One region of the Paenibacillus tundrae genome, then DNA from elsewhere that is predicted to be linked to it. Evidence: riboswitches for the same ligand, from Rfam matches in the RefSeq annotation. Region 1 holds a riboswitch; each other region holds the start of a gene.
What was found. Region 1 has a riboswitch for thiamine pyrophosphate ahead of thiC (phosphomethylpyrimidine synthase ThiC). Riboswitches for the same ligand answer to the same signal wherever they lie in the genome.

Region 1 (5,028 bases):
GGCAGATTGATCTGATTATGAATGTTGTGATACAACGTATCTGGTTCAAGTAAGAAGGTACTGTCCAGAATCATCGCATCGACATCCTCGGTGAGAAGGCCTGTCTGTAATGCGGTGCCCGCACCCATGGAGAATCCCCATACGACGAGCTCCTCAGCCCCTCGTTGCTTGGCCGTTTGAATGGCACCTAGCAATTGTTGAGATTCCGCTTTGCCGCCTGTAGCGACAGCCTTGTTTACCTGAGAAGCAAAACCATAATCGAACATAATGACGTTAAATCCAAGTTGGTGCGCATAATGGGCAAGGTCATACATCGGAACCCAAGTTTCCTCACGGTTGGCACCATAGCCATGACTGAAGATGATCGTTTTGTTCACATCTTTGTCGGCCGGAATATACCAGCCCTGCATCGTTCGGCTTCCATCTGCCGCAGGGAACGTAATGTCTTCATACTTCATGTTCCTCGCTTGCATCGGATTAGAGAAGACAGGGGCTACCGTTGGGTTGGATAAAACCCAGGCAATGTAACCGTGTAGTGCAATGAAACAAAAGAGTAGAAAAAATACCACGGAGAGCAGCAACGCTACGATAATATGCTTGAACCGAATTAGCCTTGGCGATAACGAAGTAGGCAGATCGGACACTTTCGTTTGCAGCGGGGCTTCGCTCTGGGATGTCGAATACATGATTGCCCCTCCTTATAAATTCAGATGAAATTGAGGATAACAACGAGAACCATTCAGCTCATATACGTAGTTCCTAAGTCGCAGGAACGGATGATACAAATGCACAATATATCTTTATCGTATGTTCCTATATAACCAAAGTCAATTGATTGGCAGCATTTGTTACGCAATTGTTATATAGTTCTGAGAGGATCTGGTTAACATTTCCTAAGTGTACAAATCGCGGGAAATTCAGTCTTATAAAAAGGAGAATTTTGCCCCATTTTAGTTTACAGATGAGATCGTTTCTCATATAATTTATGTAACCAAGTTTCATGTGATGAAACATGAGGAGGCTTAGTGTCATGGAAGACCGCAAGTTGACCGTCAGGGCTGTGGAACGAGCCTTGGATATATTATTGTGCTTCACAACGCGGAGTGATCTGGGGCTTACCGAGATTGCCAGCCAGATTGGTCTGCACAAAAGCACGGTTCACCGGCTGATGGCAACCTTGGAAGAACGTGGATTTGTCATCCGGGATGCAGCTACCGAGAAGTATCGGCTTGGTATCCGGATCTGGGAGCTATCTGCTCATATGTCCCGTAGTGATGACCCAGCTATCCTTCTTCTACCTGCGATGGAGCGACTGAGAGATCGACTCGGGGAGACGGTTAGCTTGTATTTGCGGGATGGCAGTGAACGGATTCGGATTCAGGCTGTTCAGAGCGATCAGGCTATACGGCGTGTAGCTCCTGTTGGTGTGCGCCTTCCTTTATCCGTAGGAGCTTCCAGTAAGGTGCTGATGGCCTTTGCAACGGAAGAGGATCGTGAGGAACTGATGAATGGGCCGGAGTGGCCTGTCTTTATCGATCCTAAGGTCTATCTAGCGCAGATGAAGGATATTCTGGAGCATGGTTATGCAACGAGCTATGAGGAGCGTGAACCGGGAGCTGCGGCGGTATCTGTACCGATTATGGATCGCAAAGGCCAAATTGCTGCCGCATTGTCTGTATCAGGGCCTGTCAGCCGTCTATCACAAGAGACATTACATGAGTATGCGCCGGTGTTGAAGGAAGCAGCTGCTCAGATGGGCTTGATGTTATCTTAACGAGTTTGTTCAACCACAAGGCTCTTATGGAACATATATGTCATGATGAATCTGCTGATTCTGGAACATAAAGGTTGTTTTTCCTTCTCGGTTGAGCTATCCTGATATGGACAGCCCAGCGGGGCTTGATGAATTGAATATGACACTGCGGTATACTTGCCGCAACTTGTTAACGTTACTAGGGGAGTCCGAATTGTCCGGACTGAGACGGAATCGCATGAGATTCTGGACCCTTTGCACCTGATCTGGATCATACCAGCGTAGGGAAGTAATCGGCCAATTAACCATGAACATCAATGGGATGTAACGTATGGCTGGACTCGATTAGAGTTCGGTAGTCGGCACATCATTGGTGATGGACATAGCCGGTTCCCTCGGGAACCGGCTTTTTTATATACAGTGAGCAGAGACAGAATCTAGCTTGAGAGTTACTTTCGATGAAAGAACCGAGGCTGGAATCTGTTATGGAATCTATTCAAATGAGCTCGGTGAATGAATCGTTCTCTGCCGTATGATGTCTTACTGTATATTGTCTCTCTAGGGAAGGTTGTCATTGCTCCTTGTATGGATGGTCTCCAGGTTAGATGCGCCCGCATGGAAATGAAGTGATGCAGTCGTGAAGACCAATGAGGAGGAGACAAAGACGATGAGTACAGGACAACCGATGATGGGACAAGGCAATACAGAAGAAACACAGATGGCAAAAGAAACAGGTACGGCGGGAGGGGTTCAACCCTTCCCCGGTAGCCGCAAAGTATACATTCAGGGCTCACGTCCGGACATTGCTGTGCCTGAGCGTGAAATAGCCCTTCATGACACGAGTACTCCCCAAGGGGTGGAGCATAATGAGCCGCTGCGTGTGTACGATACGAGCGGCCCGATGACCGACCCTGATTTTCACGCAGATATCCGGGCAGGGCTACCGGCATTGCGCACGCGCTGGATTACGGAACGTGAGGATGTGGAGGCTTATGCAGGGCGTACGGTGAAACCGGAAGATAACGGACTGAAGGCGGGGAGCAGAAGAACCGGGGCTGAAGCCTACCCAGGCTTGCGTGGAAAGCCGCTGCGTGCTCAGGCTGGACGCTGTGTAACGCAGATGCACTATGCACGCCAGGGCATCATTACGCCAGAGATGGAGTTTGCCGCGATTCGTGAGGGAGTAGAGCCGGAGTTTGTGCGACAAGAACTGGCCAGTGGCCGAGCGATTCTACCATCCAACATCAATCATCCAGAAAGTGAGCCGATGTTGATTGGTCGTCATTTTCATGTGAAGATCAACGCGAATATCGGGAATTCTGCTGTCTCTTCCTCCATCGAAGAAGAAGTGGAGAAAATGACCTGGGCTGTACGCTGGGGCTCGGATACCGTTATGGATCTCTCTACAGGCAAGGATATCCATACCACGCGGGAATGGATCATTCGTAATTCTCCGGTACCGATCGGAACTGTGCCACTCTATCAGGCGCTGGAGAAGGTCAATGGGGAAGCAGAAGCACTAACGTGGGAATTGTACCGAGACACACTCATTGAGCAGGCAGAGCAGGGCGTAGACTATTTCACCATCCATGCAGGTGTCTTGCTGCGCTATATCCCGATGACAGCCAAACGCATGACAGGCATTGTGTCTCGGGGTGGATCTATTATGGCGGCATGGTGTCTGGCGCATCATCAAGAGAACTTTTTGTATACGCATTTTGAAGAGATATGTGAAATTATGAAAAGGTATGATGTGGCATTCTCGCTTGGAGATGGACTGCGTCCGGGGAGTATCTATGATGCCAATGACGAAGCTCAGATGGCAGAGCTGGCTACGCTGGGCGAGTTAACGCAGATTGCATGGAAGCATGATGTACAGGTGATGATTGAAGGACCAGGGCATGTGCCGATGCACAAAATTAAAGAGAATGTGGATTTACAGATGGAAATCTGTAAAGAGGCTCCGTTCTATACTCTGGGACCCCTGACAACGGACATTGCTCCAGGTTATGATCACATTACTTCAGCTATTGGAGCAGCGATGATTGGCTGGTTCGGGACATCCATGCTCTGTTATGTTACACCAAAAGAACATTTGGGGCTGCCTAACAAGGATGATGTACGCGAGGGTGTCATTGCTTATAAGATTGCAGCCCATGCCGCTGACCTAGCTAAAGGTCACCCACGAGCTCAACGCCGAGATGATGCACTGTCCAAGGCTAGATTCGAGTTCCGTTGGCGTGACCAGTTCAACCTGTCGCTTGACCCTGAACGGGCGCTCTCTTACCATGACGAGACATTGCCTGCTGAGGGAGCTAAGGAAGCCCATTTCTGCTCGATGTGTGGGCCGAAGTTCTGTAGTATGCGAATTACGCAGGATATTCGTGCATTTGCCGCAGACAAGGGGTTGTCCGAGCAGGAGGCAGTTGCTGCGGGAATGCAGGCGAAGGCTGAAGAATATCGGACACGTTCCTAAGAAAATTCGGAGATGACAGGCTTCCATAGCTTTAATATGAAAAAATGTTTAATGTTTTGAAAGGCCGAATTCCAATTCAACGTAACGTTTGGGTTCAATCCAACTTACGCCAAATCTGAAATAGGATGCCTGCGATGACAAACAGAACCCCGTCAGACAGCTTAAGATTACCAGCATGCAGAAGTGCAGAACAGATCATACCTACTATGAACAAGATAAGAGTATATAAAAATCGCATTACTTATTCACCTCTCTCGTTAATTAAAATGTGTAAAAGAGAACGATTTTTAAATCGTTCTCTTTTGTGAATTTAATTTTATATATTTTATTTTAGCTCAAACATATAAAATATTTATTAATAAGGGACTTATTAATAATAAAAATTCTTAAATACACCTCTGGAATCATTATCAGCTGAGCCTGAGAAACTAACTTCCAGAGCCCAAAACCTATGGAAATTTATTATTATAAGTTATACATATTAATATGGAATAGACTAGATATAAAAAGTATAAAACTAATGCCCTAATCTACTCCCCATTCCAACATTCAATGCGGTGCTATGCCTAGCTTCTTCTTCAAATACGTTGCAAGCAATGCCAAAGGGCTATGGATCGCAATACCCGTGTCTGCCTGGACAAGCGCAGCAGCAGGAGCCATGGATAATTGGGCTGCGACTACCGTTTTGCCGGGATGCTGCCCAGCAATATACTGTAATCCTTCACGTACTGCTGCAAGATAACCTTCCTTGTCACCGCGCATAATCAATTGAAACGTCCCAGGAATACACACTGCCTCT
Region 2 (5,028 bases), 3.2 Mb from region 1:
GTATTCATTACGCCATAGATCGAAAGATAATAGCTTCCGTCTTAACGCCTCTGGATGGCCACTTAACCATTTCAGTGCTTCGGCTGTTTGATTCGCTGTTACCATCTGTACAGCCTGAGGAATAATTCCGGAGGTATCACAAGTATCACCACCAAGTGGAACCTCTCCGAGCAAACAATTCAAACAAGGTGTCTCACCAGGGACAAATGTGTACGTAATTCCATAACTGCCGACACATCCGCCGTAGATCCATGGAATGCGGTATTTCTGGCACATATCATTGATCAATAATCTCGTATCAAAGTTATCTGTTGCATCCATAATTAGATCGACATGTGGAATTAAATCCTCTAACTCATCTGCCCTAACATCCATTACAATTCCCTTAACGGTAACTGTGGAATTGATTGCACTGAGATGCTTCTGTGCAGCGATCGCTTTGGGCATTCTCTCCATTGCATCCTGTTCGATATATAGTTGCTGTCGCTGCAAGTTGCTCCACTCTACATAGTCACGATCTACAATCGTAACATGTCCTACACCGGAACGTACCAGCGTCTCCGCAATACCGGTTCCTAGTGCACCTGCACCAACGATCAAAACTTTACCGTCACTTAATTTGCGCTGTCCTTCCTTGCCAAGAGGAGCATAACGCTCTTGTCTGGAATATCGATCTCCTTGGTCAGGTGAACACGTCTCATTCATCATGTATGAACCATTCCTTCCGCCGGACTACTCGCTGCTGCATAACGCTTCACTGGAATCATTCCTGCCTCATATGCCAATCTTCCTGCCTCTACCCCGAGTCTCATGGCCTTCGCCATACTCACAGGATAACCGGATCCAGACACTGCTGTATTCAACAACACAGCGTCTGCTCCCATTTCCATTGCACGAGCAGCATCACTAGGTGATCGAAGTCCAGCATCTACAATCACAGGTACAACCGCCTGTTCAATAATAACCTCGAGATTGTATGGATTCATGATCCCCTTGCCTGACCCAATGGGTGAAGCCCCAGGCATCACAGCGTGTACGCCAAGTAACTGAAGCCTTTTCGCCAAGATTACATCATCAGATATATAAGGAAGAACCGTAAAGCCTTTATGTAGCAGCATCTCACAGGCTTTATACGTTTCAATCGGGTCTGGTAACAGAGTAATTCCATCGCCAATCACTTCTACTTTTATCATATCACAAAGTCCGGAAGCACGGGCGAGTTCAGCAATCCGAACAGCTTCTTCTGCCGTAGAAGCGCCCGCTGTGTTAGGCAGCAAGGTGTAGCGATCCAAATCTACCATATCGAGAAAATGCTTTTTGTTACGCTCTTCAAGGTTAAGGCGTCTCACAGCAAACGTAAGTACCTCTGTACCAGAGGCTTCAATTGCCTGAGACTGCACCTCTAAATCGTCAAATTTACCTGTACCCAACAATAATCTAGACTGAAAGTCATGTTCCCCAATTTTCAACATCACTTAACCCCCTCCTACAAAATGTACAATTTCAACCCGATCCCCATCTTTTAAATGGGTCGTCTCATGATGTTCACGGGTAAGAATCTGACGATTCAACTCAACAACCACTGTTTTCACATGAAGATCAAATGAGTGCAGCAGTTTATCTACACGGTTCAAACGGTCTTCAATCTCCATTCGTTGACCATTGATTATAATATTCAATGCAAGATCCCCCTTTTATTAAAGCGTTCTGGACGACAACCCTGCACATTCAGTTCCTCAGAAGATTTACCTTCAATAAAATCAGCGAGTAAGCTACCCGTTACGGCACTTAACAAGATTCCGTTGCGATGATGTCCAAAAGCTGTATACAAACCTGGTATGCTCTCACATGCGCCTAGGTAAGGTAATCCATCGGGTGTTGAAGGCCTTACTCCGGCCCATGTCCGTACAAACTGAGCTTCTCCAATGCCAGGTACCCAGCTGGCAGCACGTTCAAGCAGTTTTTGCAACCCGGCAGCTGAGACATGTAGATCAGATTCTCCCGGTAAAACGGTCGCACCAATCCATACTTCTCCATTGGCCTTAGGAACGATATAAATGTCCTCTGCGTATACCGTTTTGTCTGGGGCAAGTTGTCTAGAATGATCCGAGAACTGCACTGCTGCAATTTCGCCTTTGACAGGCATAGTCGGCAATTGAAGCCCAGCCTGCTTCATTAACACTTCCCCTTGCAAACCATTAGCAACAATGACATTGCGACATGTCATCGTTCCAATTGAAGTTTCCACGCCTTGTACTCCGTTTGCATCCACTCGAAGACTAACATGATGCACACCTTCAATAATCCGTGCTCCGAGTGCCTGAGCTGATTTTGCATAAGCTTGAGTCAAATTAACAGGTAGAACGTCACATTCCAACGGTCGATAGTAGGCACCATAAATATCTTTGCTTAACCATGGAGCCTCTTGTTGTACCGTGATTTCATCCCACCAAATTTCAGAAGCGATTGATCGTGGTGCTGTAACAGTGGAATCGCGGCTTAAATCTTTTTCCAAACGTACAGGAGTAATAAAACCATTTTGTTGATATCCAATATGCATCTCACTCAGGGAGCTCAATTGTTCATACTGCTCATGCAGTAGCTGTCTGCTCATGGTTGCCAGGTTCAACATCATCGGTGAAGAAAAATGCTCACTATCTGCTGCAATCATGCCAGCTGCTGCACAAGATGCACCCTCAGCGATCCGCGCACGTTCAAGCAGAAGAACATCTTGTCCTCGTGCTGCAAGCTCATAAGCGATTGCACAACCAATCACGCCCCCACCAATCACAATCGTTTCTGCATGAAGTTTGTCGTGGATTCCAGCTTTGGTTCTACTGAGGGACAAAGTTTTACGTAAATCCCGGTTACTACTGCGGCTTCGAACTCTCGCTCCATCGTTCACCATCTCATCTCCTTGCTCAAGATTAACCTTCCGATTCCACAATCGCCTGTTTTAGTGCACTAACCGCTTGGATTGGATGCTCACTCGCCCAGATATGCGATATGACCGCTAAGCCTCTCGCTCCTACATTGCGAAGATCACGAACATGCTCGATCCCAATGCCACCAATTGCAATTACTGGAACGTTCACTGTGGCGCATACTTCAGCAAGCAGCTTCAGTCCTCTGGGTTTGATTCCTGGTTTACTATTTGAGTCATAGATATGACCGAAAAAAACATAGTCTACGCCCTGTTGCTCAGCAGCCTTAGCTTCATCTACAGAATGAACGGACACACCGATGCGAATTCGCTTTCGCATATCCCCTATAGATCTTGTCGTGCTTTGTGAGAAATCTGCCTGACCCCAATGCACACCTGTGAACCCTTCATCTTGACCCACTTCAAGCACACCATTGACTACAATACGATGATGAGGAACCCCTGATTGATGCAGTTTGTTTGCCCACTCCCTACGCTGCTCAGGTGACTTTTGTTTTTCTCGAATATGAATATAGTCCACCCATGGCCATATATCCTTCGATATACTCACAAAGTTGTGCAAATTCCCTACGCCTTGAGAAATGACATGCAGCTCAAAAGAAGCTGTGACATCGGAGTCATGCTCTTCTGTAATTACCAAACGATAACCTCCTCTCTTGACCAATGACATAACAAAAAAGCCACTCCCGTAGGGGAGTGGCTGCGAAATATATGCTTTGATTCGTTTAATAAAGTGTTGAACGACCACAGAGGTTCTATGCATGCAACGGTTAGCCCCATTGCAAAATCTCATAGAAACAACATGCTGTTCTCTCAGAAACAAGCATCTACCTTATTCATGCAGAGTACTGTTTCTAATAAACGAAAACGCGCCACTTCCCTACGCTGGTATGATCCAGATCAGGTGCAAAGGGTCCGGAATCGCATTCTTCCATCTCAGCCGCATCGTGCGGCCCCCCTAGTGTTCATATGAAGTTGTAGCCTATATTACCATAGAGTCCTTTTTTTGTCACCGAAGATTTCTGAATCCTGTTCGGCTACGTAGACTAATTTTTCTCAGACCAAGCTTCAACATCCCACGTCTTTGTAACCCAATCCTCGTAGAAATCAGGTTCGTGAGATACGAGAAGTACTGTACCCTTAAATTCCTGCAGGGCGCGCTTCAGTTCAGCTTTGGCTGTTACATCAAGGTGATTGGTCGGCTCATCGAACAAAATCCAGTTACTCTCGCGCATTAACAACTTGCACAAACGCACTTTTGCTTGTTCTCCACCACTTAGCATGTTAAGTGGACGAGTAATATGTTCGTTTTTTAATCCACAACGTGCAAGATGTCCCCTAACCTCATTCTGGGTCAGATGCGAAAATTCATTCCATACATCCTCGATTGGAGTGATATTTCCCGCCCGTACCTCCTGCTCGAAATAAGCCGTTTCCAGATAATCTCCCAAAAATGTTTTGCCGCTGATTGGTGGAATTTTACCAAGAATCGTTTTGAGTAGTGTAGATTTACCTACACCGTTACAACCAACAATAGCAATTTTCTCTCCACGTTCAATGGTCATCGTCATTTTAGGTAATAAAGCATGAGAATATCCAATTTCAAAATCAATGCCCTCAAACACCGTTTTACTGCTGGCACGAGCATCTTTGAATTTGAAAGTAGGTTTGGCTGCCTCATCCGGACGATCAATCCGTTCAATTTTACCCAATTGCTTCTCACGGCTCTTCGCACGACCTGACGTAGAAGCACGTGCTTTATTCCGCTGGATGAAGTCTTCCTGCTTTTTGATATACTCCTGTTGCTTCTCATAAGCATCAATATGCTGTGCTTTCTGCATATCGGCCATCTCAAGAAACTTGTTGTAGTTCGCTGCGTATCTTGTCAACTTGGCAAATTCCAAGTGGTAGATCACGTTAACTACTTCGTTCATGAACTCTGTATCATGGGAGATCAAAATAAAAGCATACGGGTAATCCTTCAAATACCGGGTCAGCCATTCAATATGCTCAACATCCAGATAGTTCGTAGGTTCATCGAGCAGAAGCGCTGTAGGCTTCTCCAAGAGAAGCTTAGCCAGGAG
Region 3 (5,028 bases), 230 kb from region 1:
GCCAATATCATCTGCTCTGAAATTTTTGATGTTAATCGTTCCGGATGCATTCATCTGAAATACTTTGTCATATGCTTTGTAAGCTGCTCCACCCGTAATGTTCACCGTTCCTGATGATTTCAAAGTCAATGCATCCTCTCCAACATCCTTCCAGGTGACATTCTCAATGTTACAACTACCATAACAGTGCACGCCATCAGCTGCTGGTGCTTCAATGACTACGTTCTTCAATGTAGCGCCTGCCTCAAGGCGAAAGATAGGCTTTTGATTTTCCTTTTGACTACCATCACCAAGTGTATTCGGATCGGCAGCGACGCTTTTTCCTTTTCCATCATACGTCTTGCCCTTCTCTACAATGATGGTTGTCTTCACAATCTCGGGAGCAGCAGACGCAGGAATTGCCCCAAATACGGAAGCGACCAGACCAAACGACAATAACACCGTTAACAATTTTTTCATCGAACATGTCCTCCTCTATTCATATGGATTGGTGGCGCATAAGCCTAAGCTTGTCCTCACAGTTCCCCAGATGTGCACCTCTGCTTGGAACGTATCTTGATCCTACCAAATAAGGAATGTAACGAGAATAATCATTAGGTGATATGTCTTGGTATTCGCCTTGGAGCCTTCCTTATCAGCACATTTCGTACACTGGAATACCCAGGCAGTATGCTATTCTGAACTTCGAATATGCTCTATTTAGGGCAGATGAACAAATGAACATTGTGCAAAAACAGCAAAAAATCACGCCATCTGTAACCAGATAACGTGATCTCAATTGGACTATTTGTTATGTCTAACGATGCTAACTATGCGCCAAACCGCTGGCGGTACCCACACTTGCGGCACAATTCTTCAACGGCCTGCCTCTTCGAGAATCCATAAAATAAGTTATTGGCTCGTTCCCCATCAACGATCTCCGAGAATGACTTCTCATGTACGTTGCCTAAGTTAATTACACCTTCGCCATCCAGGCAACACGGTACAACCGTGCCATCCACCAAAACGGCTGCTTGACTACGAAGTGCGTGACAGAAGCCTTTGCCATCATCCTCTGGTGCATCCAAGCTTGGCCACTGGAATTCATGATCTTGATTGAGGTATACATTCGGAGCGATTTTGACACCGCTACCTGGTACGACCTTTTCTTCGATCCGAAAATCCAAGTCGAACTCCCGCTCCAACACCTCAAGCGTTTCCCGGTTTCGGTTCATCTGAGCATTCGTAAAGTTATCCTGTGTCAGGTTCCATAGTCGGAATGAAATGATAACATTATGTTTCACCGCTTCACGAACAAAGGTCAACACATTATTCAAATAGCCTTCGCGGTCTGTCGAGCCTTCATGTCCGTCGAAGCTGTGCAAGGAAAAGTTCATCTGACGTAACGCTGGCTTACCTAGCAGCTTATGCTGTGTCTTGGGCAGCAACGTACCATTGGTCGTGATATTAACCTTGAACCCCTTCTCGTGTGCAGAATCCAGCAGCAGATCGATTTTGGGATGCAGTAACGGCTCACCTTTGACGTGAAGATATATGTGTTTGGTATGAGGCTTAATCTGATCCAGTATATTATTAAAGACGTCAGGGTCAATGAAATTTTTGGCACGCTTGGTCTGCGGACAGAAGCTGCACGCCAAGTTACAGATGCTTGTAATTTCGATGTAGACTTTCTTGAATGTTTTCAACTCGGATCCCCATTCTTCTCCGGAGGGAAAGCGTCCCACCTTCATTTGGTGATATAACGATAACACTTTCACTAGTTCGTGATTAAAGTGTTCTTTTGGAACAACCTCTATTATATCGGGTTAGGAAGTAGGGAACAACAACGTTTCAGATCAGATTCCTGCTGCTCAGCGGAAGCAGAAATCTGGCACATCCCTTCTTTACATCTGACTTGCATGTGATATATGCTGGAGCTATAAATACCTGTTCAAAAAGTACTAAAACTGAATATAGCAATGCACTGGGGGAGCCTGACGGCTGAGACGAATGAACTTTCGGACCCTTTGAACCTGATCTGGATCATACCAGCGGAGGGAAGTGGAGCGGCCTTTCAATAAACATCATGCGTTTCATCATACAGAATATGGATGATGAAAACCAATTGCGAATTGAATCTTCAGCCCCACTCATTTCTCCGGAAATGGGCGGGGCTTTTTGCATTTTTCAGGATAAAAAATGAGTCATCGCAGATCAGAATATAGCATTTCTCAGCCGCTTGCCTACATGTAATTCTGGGAAAATGCCAGTGAGTTATGAAAATGAATTTATGGAGGAAAACAGATGTCTTACTTGGAACGTATACGCACTCAAAATCCGTTAGTGCACAATATCACCAACATTGTGGTAGCTCCCTTTGTAGCCAATGGCTTGCTTGCACTTGGAGCATCACCTTTTATGGCTTATGCACACGAGGAGGTTGCCGATGTTGCGAAAATGTCCGGCGCGGTTGTCCTCAACATTGGCACACTTAATACAGATGTTGTGCAGTCCATCATGCTCGCTGGTATATCTGCCAACGCCCATCAAGTCCCTGTCGTGCTTGATCCTGTTGGCGCTGGTGCCACATCTTATCGCTCTGAGCAGGTTCAGATGCTCGTTCGTGAGCTACGTCTCACGATCTTGCGTGGCAATGTGGCAGAAGTCGCCAATGTTATTGGTGAGCACTGGAATAGCAAAGGTGTAGATGCTGGACAAGGTGAAGGAGATCGAATCGGAATAGCTGAGCGTGCAGCTCAAAAGTTAAACTGTATCGTTGTGATCACGGGTCGCGAAGATGTCATTACGAATGGACATCTGACCTATCTCGTGAGCAACGGTCACGTCCTCTTAACTCAAGTTACCGGTGCGGGATGTCTGCTCAGTGCTGTAATTGGCGCATTTGCAGCTGTGGCGACTGACGACAAGGAGCGTCTGGATAGTGTGGTAGAAGCTCTCGCCTTCTACGGTGTTGCTGCTGAGATGGCTGCAGATCGTACGGAAAGCCAGGGCCCTGGCAGTTTCCAGATCGAGCTATTGAACCAACTGGGCCATGTATCCCCATCTGTACTACAGCAACGTGCTCTTATTCGCCACATCCATGGAGGTGAAGATACACCATGCGTATAGCTCAGGCTCTAACAATCGCTGGATCGGACAATGGCGGCGGTGCTGGAATTCAAGCCGATCTCAAAACCTTTCAAGAACTTGGTGTATATGGTATGACCGTCATTACTGCCATTGCAGCGCAGAATACAACAGGAGTTCAGGGTGTATTTCCGATTTCGTATGAAGGGATAGCCCAACAGCTCGATTCGACCGGAGACGACTTCAAGCCTAATGCGGTGAAAACAGGTATGCTCTACAGTACGGAAACTATTCAATTGGTTGCCGAGAAATGGCGCCATTATGAATGGTCTAATCTGGTCATTGATCCCGTTATGGTAGCCAAGGGCGGCGCACCGCTGCTTCAGCAGCAGGCTATTCAGACACTGATTACGGAGCTGATCCCGCATGCACAGATCACCACGCCAAATATTCCTGAAGCTGAACTGCTGACAGACATGTCCATTCGAAATTTAAGTGAACGGGAAGAGGCAGCCCGACGCCTTGTGCAGATGGGCTCTGCGTATGCCTTGATCAAAGGCGGCCATGATACGGGCGGCATGATTGTCGATGTACTCTATGATGGGCAGTCCTTTCACTATCTGGAGAATATTCGAATTGTGACCCCTCATACTCACGGAACAGGCTGTACGTATTCTGCCGCCATTACGGCTGAACTGGCGAAAGGTTCGTCCGTTCTGGCTGCCGTCACGACTGCGCGAGCATTCATTCAGGCAGCCATTGAAGATGAGCTAGGCATTGGCGCTGGGCATGGGCCGACGAATCATTTTGCGTATCAGCGCAGGCAGCGAGGTGGGCAGTGATGCATGAGCTGAATGCAGACGCGGTGCGACGCGCAATGCAAGTGTATTTGGTGATGGGTAGCGTGAATACCACGCAAGACCCTGTGGAGGTGCTGCGCCAGGCGATTGCTGGCGGCATTACGCTGTTCCAGTTCCGGGAAAAAGGAACTGGTGCCCTGGTTGGCGAAGCCCGCCTAGCTCTAGCATGGCGGCTTCGCGAGGTGTGCAGCCAGCACGGAATACCGTTCATCGTGAACGATGATGTGGAGCTGGCTGTAGCTGTGGAGGCCGACGGTGTACATGTCGGCCAAGACGATGCGGACGCGGCGCTTGTACGCGCCCGCATGGGAGCTGGGCGGATGCTTGGCGTATCCGCCCACTCCGTGAAGGAAGCCCGCCGTGCGGTGCAGGCGGGCGCCGACTATCTTGGCGTCGGGCCAATGTACCCGACGCGCTCCAAAGCGGATGCCCATGCTGTGCTGGGCCCCGCAGGGGTTGCGGAACTGCGCGCCGCAGGCATCGCAGTTCCGGTGGTGGGTATCGGCGGCATTACGCCCGATACCACGGCCGCCGTGATGGCGGCTGGAGCCGACGGCGTAGCCGTCATCTCCGCCATTGCGGGCGCGGCCGACGTGCGCGCAGCGGCTGCGCAGTTCGCTGCGGCGGTGCGTGGGATGCTGGCGTAGCCATGCACCCCTGCACCGCGGCAACCCCGCCGGGGCGCAGGGTTTATATGCTGAGCCTGTCCGTCGCATGTACATCCTTTAGCTTTATTGCATTATGAATCATGGATTAAGCATTACGCATTATGAACTATGTAACTTTTACACACCTTAACCTCCGACACAGTTAGATATACCCCAGAAAACTCCGCATTGAATTTACGCTTGAATTCAAAGACTTCATTTGCATCAATATTAGCAAGATTGTCTATACCTATAATGTTGAAGCCACCTCATTTATGTTCACAAACCGTCTGTGAATATTTGTCTACGAATATTACTTTCGGTAACAGTTCACGATCATTGATTAGTATGGCGTAACGATTCACACCCCTACATATAAAATATGATACAACGGTCGGATTGTGATCCTGTATGCTTCTTGTTTTCTTCTTGTTTTCTTCCTGTTTGCTTCCTCT

Region 2: it holds a riboswitch for thiamine pyrophosphate, as region 1 does, so the genes downstream of both, V6W81_RS17330 (thiamine phosphate synthase) here and thiC (phosphomethylpyrimidine synthase ThiC) in region 1, are expected to answer to the same signal.
Region 3: it holds a riboswitch for thiamine pyrophosphate, as region 1 does, so the genes downstream of both, thiM (hydroxyethylthiazole kinase) here and thiC (phosphomethylpyrimidine synthase ThiC) in region 1, are expected to answer to the same signal.

The regions. Positions count from the first base shown of each region.
Region 1 covers NZ_CP145605.1:721,065-726,092, forward strand. Annotated here, with positions in the region: gene V6W81_RS03310 (alpha/beta hydrolase) at 1-686, opposite strand, end outside; gene V6W81_RS03315 (IclR family transcriptional regulator) at 1,031-1,774, shown strand; TPP riboswitch at 1,945-2,058, shown strand; gene thiC (phosphomethylpyrimidine synthase ThiC) at 2,472-4,229, shown strand; gene V6W81_RS03325 (hypothetical protein) at 4,324-4,467, opposite strand; gene V6W81_RS03330 (hypothetical protein) at 4,779-5,028, opposite strand, start outside.
Region 2 covers NZ_CP145605.1:3,873,396-3,878,423, forward strand. Annotated here, with positions in the region: gene V6W81_RS17310 (ThiF family adenylyltransferase) at 1-708, opposite strand, end outside; gene V6W81_RS17315 (thiazole synthase) at 705-1,472, opposite strand; gene thiS (sulfur carrier protein ThiS) at 1,476-1,679, opposite strand; gene thiO (glycine oxidase ThiO) at 1,676-2,908, opposite strand; gene V6W81_RS17330 (thiamine phosphate synthase) at 2,928-3,584, opposite strand; TPP riboswitch at 3,805-3,914, opposite strand; gene abc-f (ribosomal protection-like ABC-F family protein) at 3,991-5,028, opposite strand, start outside.
Region 3 covers NZ_CP145605.1:954,619-959,646, reverse strand. Annotated here, with positions in the region: gene V6W81_RS04250 (pectate lyase) at 1-459, opposite strand, end outside; gene V6W81_RS04245 (radical SAM/SPASM domain-containing protein) at 810-1,685, opposite strand; TPP riboswitch at 1,956-2,056, shown strand; gene thiM (hydroxyethylthiazole kinase) at 2,284-3,108, shown strand; gene thiD (bifunctional hydroxymethylpyrimidine kinase/phosphomethylpyrimidine kinase) at 3,099-3,908, shown strand; gene thiE (thiamine phosphate synthase) at 3,908-4,573, shown strand.